2 linked regions of the Neorhizobium galegae genome follow. The protein of the gene in region 2 interacts with the protein of the main gene of each other region in a pairwise test. Links are inferred from orthologs where the notes say so. Each region holds a gene or a part of one and is shown on either strand. Other genes may lie near its edges.

The links.
Region 1: the proteins of LZK81_RS12390 (region 2) and rplK interact in binary tests that used the Escherichia coli proteins (3 or more experiments, as listed by UniProt). The link is inferred for Neorhizobium galegae from one-to-one orthologs.

Annotation. Positions count from the first base shown.
Region 1 is NZ_CP090095.1:1,694,628-1,697,681, reverse strand. What follows is about bases 213-2,950. They hold rplK (50S ribosomal protein L11), read right to left. Parts: upstream 1,929-2,950; coding sequence 1,497-1,928; downstream 213-1,496. Other genes in these bases: secE (preprotein translocase subunit SecE), read right to left, coding at 2,653-2,853; nusG (transcription termination/antitermination protein NusG), read right to left, coding at 2,106-2,636; rplA (50S ribosomal protein L1), read right to left, coding at 800-1,495; rplJ (50S ribosomal protein L10), read right to left, coding at 213-488. Also shown: more of rplJ, read right to left, coding at 1-212. UniProt on the Escherichia coli protein: Forms part of the ribosomal stalk which helps the ribosome interact with GTP-bound translation factors.
Region 2 is NZ_CP090095.1:2,475,949-2,479,243, forward strand. Bases 76-3,054 are described here. They hold LZK81_RS12390 (50S ribosomal protein L11 methyltransferase), read right to left. Parts: upstream 2,015-3,054; coding sequence 1,136-2,014; downstream 76-1,135. Other genes in these bases: LZK81_RS12380 (aminopeptidase P family protein), read right to left, coding at 76-497; LZK81_RS12385 (hypothetical protein), read left to right, coding at 751-924; LZK81_RS12395 (SCO family protein), read right to left, coding at 2,092-2,691; LZK81_RS12400 (hypothetical protein), read right to left, coding at 2,812-2,967. In the rest of the region: more of LZK81_RS12380, read right to left, coding at 1-75; LZK81_RS12405 (methyl-accepting chemotaxis protein), read left to right, coding at 3,246-3,295. UniProt on the Escherichia coli protein: Methylates ribosomal protein L11.

The sequences.
Region 1 (3,054 bases), 780 kb from region 2 along the record:
ACAACCGTAGCGACGCGGGTAGCCGGGGCATTCAAGAGGCCCAGCAGCTTGCCGCGAAGCTCGTCCAGCGAAGGCAGGGTCGCAAGCGACTTGACCGCATCCGCAGTGAGCGTGGTTGCACCCATGGAACCACCCAGAACAATGATCTTGTCATTGGTCTTGGCGAAATCCATGACGACCTTCGGAGCCGTTACCGGGTCTTCGCTGAATGCGATCAGCGTCTGACCCTTGAAGAGATTTGACATCCCTTCCGACTCCGTACCCTGAAGAGCGATCTTGGCCAGACGGTTCTTCGCGACTTTGACGGTGCCGCCAGCAGCGCGCATCTTCGAACGAAAATCGTTCATCTGCGCAACTGTGACACCAGCATAGTGGGCCACGACAACCGAACCAGAAGCCTTGAAGACTTCGTTCAGCTCCGTGACAAATTCGCGCTTTTCCGCTCTTTCCACTGTCTGTCTCCAGTTGACGGGACCGCAATCCTGCAGGCCCCATCGGGTTGCCTTTGCCTCAAGGGATCCCTTGATTAGGACCCCAAGCGACGCTTGAGGATCCTGTCCCCTCGCACTGTCGCCACAGGGGCTCCAGGCACAAGGCACACTAGGCTCGAACCGATTTTACGAGGCGCATGGCACCTCAAAAATCTCGGGTCTTACCCGTCTCATGCAGGCATCAAGTGATTAAGGTCGAAACCACCCGCAATCTCGGACAGGAATTCCCAGGTTTCCCTGGGAAATTCCCGGCCCCGAAGGACCGGGAATTCATGCAGTCCGGAACCCGAAGACTCCGGACGAAACTTTTAGATCGTCACCGTCGACGGATCGATCTTGACGCCCGGACCCATGGTCGAGGAGATCGCTACCCGCTTGAGGTAGTTGCCTTTGGCGCCTGCCGGCTTGGCCTTGATGACGGCGTCAGCGAAGGCCTTGATGTTTTCTTCAAGAGCCTTGGCTTCGAACGAAGCCTTGCCGATACCGGCGTGGATGATGCCGGCCTTTTCGACGCGGAACTCGACAGCGCCGCCCTTGGAAGCCTTGACGGCGCCCGTGACGTCCATGGTGACGGTTCCGACCTTCGGGTTCGGCATCATGCCGCGGGGGCCGAGGACCTTACCGAGACGGCCGACGAGCGGCATCATGTCCGGAGTGGCGATGCAGCGATCGAAGTCGATCTTGCCGCCCTGGACGATTTCGACGAGGTCTTCGGCGCCGACGATGTCCGCACCGGCTGCCTTGGCTTCGTCAGCCTTGGCGCCGCGTGCGAAAACGGCAACACGAACGTCACGGCCAGTGCCGTTCGGCAGATTGACCACGCCGCGGACCATCTGGTCTGCGTGACGCGGATCGACGCCGAGGTTCATCGCGATTTCGACGGTTTCGTCGAACTTGGCGACCGCACGTTCCTTGACCATCGAGATGGCGTCGGTGAGCGCTACGAGCTTGGTCGGATCCACGCCTTCGCGGATCTTCTGAATACGCTTTGCAAGCTTTGCCATGTTAAGCCACCACTTCCAGGCCCATGGCGCGGGCAGAGCCCTCGATCATGGCCATTGCGCCTTCGAGATCAGCAGCGTTCAAATCCTTCATCTTCGCCTGGGCGATGGTCTGGATCTGAGCCTTGGTCAGGGTGCCTGCCTTGGCGCCCTTGCCCGGGGTCTTGGAACCCGAGGTGATCTTCGCTTCCTTCTTCAGCCAGTAGCTGACCGGAGGCTGCTTCATCGCGAAGGTGAAGGACTTGTCCTGGAAATAGGTGATGACGACCGGGATCGGCATGCCCTTTTCCATTTCCTGCGTGGCAGCGTTGAACGCCTTGCAGAATTCCATGATGTTGATGCCGCGCTGACCAAGTGCAGGACCGATCGGCGGGGACGGATTGGCCGACCCTGCCTTCACCTGCAGCTTGAGGTGGCCCATAACTTTCTTAGCCATAACTCTCTGCCTTTCGTTAGAGACCGGTTTCCCGGTCCGACATGCCGGCTTTCACCGGCGGCTGCGGTTGCGTGGTTCGGTCGAGATGCCCGGCTAAGGCACCATCCCTCCCACGCGCTTGCGGCAAACGCCGCACGAGGCCCGCCGAATAAACGGCCGGCCCCATTTCGAAACTCATCAGACCTTTTCGACCTGAGCGTATTCCAGCTCGACCGGGGTCGCACGACCGAAGATCGAGACTTCCACCTTGAGGCGGGAGCGCTCTTCGTCGACATCCTGAACGGTGCCGTTGAAGGACGCGAAAGGACCGTCCGAAACGCGAACCTGCTCGCCGATCTCGAAAGTGATCGAGGACTTCGGCCGCTCGACGCCTTCCTGGACCTGGCCAAGGATGCGCTCGGCTTCAAAGTCAGGGATCGGAACCGGCTTGTTGTCGGAACCGAGGAAGCCCGTGACCTTCGGCGTATTCTTGATCAGGTGATAGGCTTCGTCGGTCAGGTTCGCACGAACCATGACGTAGCCCGGAAAGAACTTGCGCTCCGAGTCGACCTTGCGGCCACGACGCACCTCGACGACCTTCTCGGTCGGCACCAGGATCTTCTCGAACAGATGCTCAAGCCCCTTCTGGCGAGCCTTGTTCTCGATGTCCTCAGCCACCTTCTTCTCAAAATTGGAATATGCGTGGACGATGTACCAACGCGCCGCCATCTTTAATTCTCCAGATTCAAACGCTGACGTTCAGTACGAGACGGAGCAACCATCCCATGAGCTGGTCTGCAGCGAAGAAAAACAGCGCGGCGAACACAACCATTACCAGAACCATGGCCGTGGAAATCATGGTCTCGCGACGCGACGGCCAATGGATTTTCGACGCTTCGGATCGCACCTGGCGCAGAAACGTAACTGGATTGGTCTTGGATGCCATTGATTGCCCACGCAATTACGGCGCGTAAAGCTGAACTTGCTCAGCCCCACGCACCGCGTGTCTGTTTTGACCTACATAAACACCCCTTCCCCTTTACACAAGTGGGAAAACAGTGTTCGATGAAATTTCGCCGTTTTGCACGGCGACCATTTCCCGACAATTCCGCTGCGGATAATCTCGCGCCAATCATCTGAAAGTGGC
Region 2 (3,295 bases):
GCGCCGAGCGGCTCGGCGGGTCGATCGGCCCAGATCGCGTCGAGCGGATTGGCGTCGAGCAGCACCAGCGAACCGCCGACCTCGGCAAGTGCCTTTTCGAGCCGGCGTACTTCCGCCCCCGCATGCAGCCACGGATCGATGCCGAGCCGGAAACCTTTTGCGCCGTGGCGCGGCAGCCAGACATGCGGCGGCTCGTTGACGAGATCGCCGGCGGTGAAGACCGAGCCATCCACCTGTTCGGCAAGCTGGGTGACGTAACGTCCATCGACGAAAACGATAGCCTCACGTTGCGTGACGAGCGCCATGCCGGCCGATCCGGTGAAGCCGGTGAGCCAGGACAGGCGTTCGGCCGAGGCGGGCACGTATTCGCCCTGGTACTCGTCGGCACGGGGCACGAGAAAACCGTCAATGCCGAGATCGGCGAATTTCGCCCTGAGCGCGCTGACGCGATCGCGGCCGAACTGCGGGGCGGACTTCACTTCGAAGGACTGGAACATGAGGTTGTTTTTCCGGGCTGCCTGATTCCGAGAGGTCGGACTATGTTAGCCGATCTTCGACAGACATTGCCAGACGGGCCGGATGACCGGCGATTGTGCATCTGCTCAACAGGTCTGGCGCGGATCTGATCATCCTATGCAGAAAACGCATACCACCAATGAGAGAAGCCCTCTCACTGTGCAGTGCAGCAATCGCTATATTCACATCATCGAACGGGCGCCGAACAAGGCCCGTATCAAAAGGATCGCTTCCATGGCCAACTCTTTCTTCCGCAATGCCTTCAACCGCGTGGTCGAAGCTCGCGAGCGTCAGGTTGCCCGTTACGTCAACGGCGCCTTGCTGAGCCTCGACGACGAAACGCTGAAGGGCCTCGGCACCAGCCGCGAAGAACTGCGCCGCAAGGGCGCCCAAAGCTACGTATTCTAAGCTACGTATTCCTGATCATACGGCCGGCGCGGGCTCTCCTCCCTCACCCGCCCCGGCTTTCAGGATACGAGGCCCGCTCGAGCAGATCCTCCCTCACGCTCGCGGGTAGGTCAGTCTCAGAACTGATCGCAAGGCGGCACCACTGGTGTCGCCTTTTTGCTGTCTGCACCAAAAGCCATGCAAAGAGCTCAATGCTGCGTTGCAAAACAGATCACCGATGGCGCAGATGGATCGTCACCCAGCCATTGCGCCATATGGTGCGGACATGGGCGAGATGGACGCCGCTATAGGCGGCCAGCACCTTCCAGCGCTGTCCGGCCAGGATACCCGACAGGATCACCGAACCGCCAGGCGCCAGATGTGCTGTCAGCTGCGGCGCCATCTTCATCAGCGGCCGCGCGAGAATGTTGGCGATGATCAGGTCGAACGGCCCCTCCCGATCGAACGCGGGCGAATGAAATCCCGGCGCCGTCTCCAGGCGGATGCCGGTGGCGATGCCGTTGCGACGGACATTCTCCCGCGCCACGCGCACGGCGACCGGGTCGATGTCGGTCGCGAGCACCGGAATATTGCGCAGCTTGCGCACGGCGATCGCCAGCACGCCGCTTCCGGTTCCGAGATCGAGCGCGTTGCGGACGGTTCTTGCGCGCATCACGTCCTCGATCACCTCGAGGCATCCGGCGGTAGTGCCGTGGTGGCCGGTGCCGAAGGCCTGGCCCGCATCGATCTCGATGGCGATGTCGTTGACCTTCACCTTGTCGCGGTCATGCGAGCCGTGGACGATGAACCGCCCGGCCCTCACCGGCTTCAGCCCCTCCAGCGACTTCGCGATCCAGTCGATATCCGGAATGATTTCCCTTTGAATTTCCAGAGCGGGAAAGGCTTTGGCGAGACCTTCGGCGATGCGCTGGCGCACGATCTCCTCGTCATCCGCCATCATGTAGACGGAGGCTTCCCAGATGTCCTTTTTCTCGTCCACCTCGGTGGTGGCGATGGCAAAGTCCTCTTCGCCGAAAACCTCCGACAGGATATCGAGGATCTCGGCCGCACCTTTTTCGGTGGACGTGACGTAAAGGCGGATTTCGCTCAAGGAAACAGTCTCTCAGCTATTGATCGGTGGCGGAGAGGATTGCCACAGAAGCCCTGTCGGCTTCAACGTCAAACGTATCAGCCCTTGATCAGATTTTCGAGCTTCTTGACCGCGACGTCGGGGTTTTCGCCGTACGCAATGGTGCCGGCGAAGCGTCCGCCATCGTCGAGCAGGAACACCGAGGCCGTGTGATCCATGGTGTAGTCGCCGTTCGGATCCTTCTCGTCGACCGGCACTTTCTTGAAATAGACCTTGAAACCCTTGGCCATCTCCTGGACCTTGGCCGGCGGACCGGAAATGCCCTTCACCCGGTCGGTGACATTGGAGACGTACTGGCCGAGCAGTTCGGGACTGTCGCGCTCCGGATCGATGCTGACGAAATAGCCGTTGAGTTTGGTGCCGTCCGGATCGACCTTGTGCAGCCAACCGTTGAGCTCGAAAAGCGTCGTGGGGCAGACTTCCGGGCAATGGGTGAAGCCGAAAAACAGCGCCGTCGGCTTGTCCTGGAAGGCCTTTTCGGTGATCGGTTGGCCGTTCTGGGCGACGAGCTGGAACGGTACCCCGAACGGCCCCTCGGCAAGCTGCTGTTTCGAACGCGTCAATGTCAGCGTCAGCGCCACCAGCACGCCCGCCAACGCAACGACGGCGATCCACAGAACAATTCGGAAGCTCTTCATCAGTATCTCTTCAGCTCAGGCCCAGTTGACGGAGCGATAGACCCGAGCCGGCGGGGGCGCAATTCAAGAAGTCGTTTTCGAAAGACATCGCGCTGATTTGTCTCAACGACAAGGCAGCGGTCAGAAACACCACGAAAGACCGGTTTCATCGAGCGTCAGCAGGATGGAAGAGCCGAACCGGAGCCAGCCGTAAAAGGCGATGCCGCCGAGCCCGAGCAAGAGCAGGCTTACAGCGGTGATCAGCGGCAGGCGGTAACCGTCGAGGGTGCTATCCATGATGTTCAATCTACAACCTTTTCCGGCTTCTTGGAAGGCGGCACAACCTCCAAACAAGCTTAGCGTAAGATTAATACCTGTCTGAGATCTTATGAAGGCGAAGGTGGTTCACGAATCGTTGCGGCAAATGGAAGTGAGATGCGACACGCATCGCACTGAGGGCCGCGATATCGTGAGGACCCCAAAGACATGACGTCGCCGATATCGGCTCGCTCCCTGTTTCCATCTCTATCCGAAGGCCTGCCGGACCTGTCCGGCGCCGGGAGAATTTCAACAGCATGACGGCAAAACCCATTCGCAAGACGCTATCGGTCAATCACCGGCTATG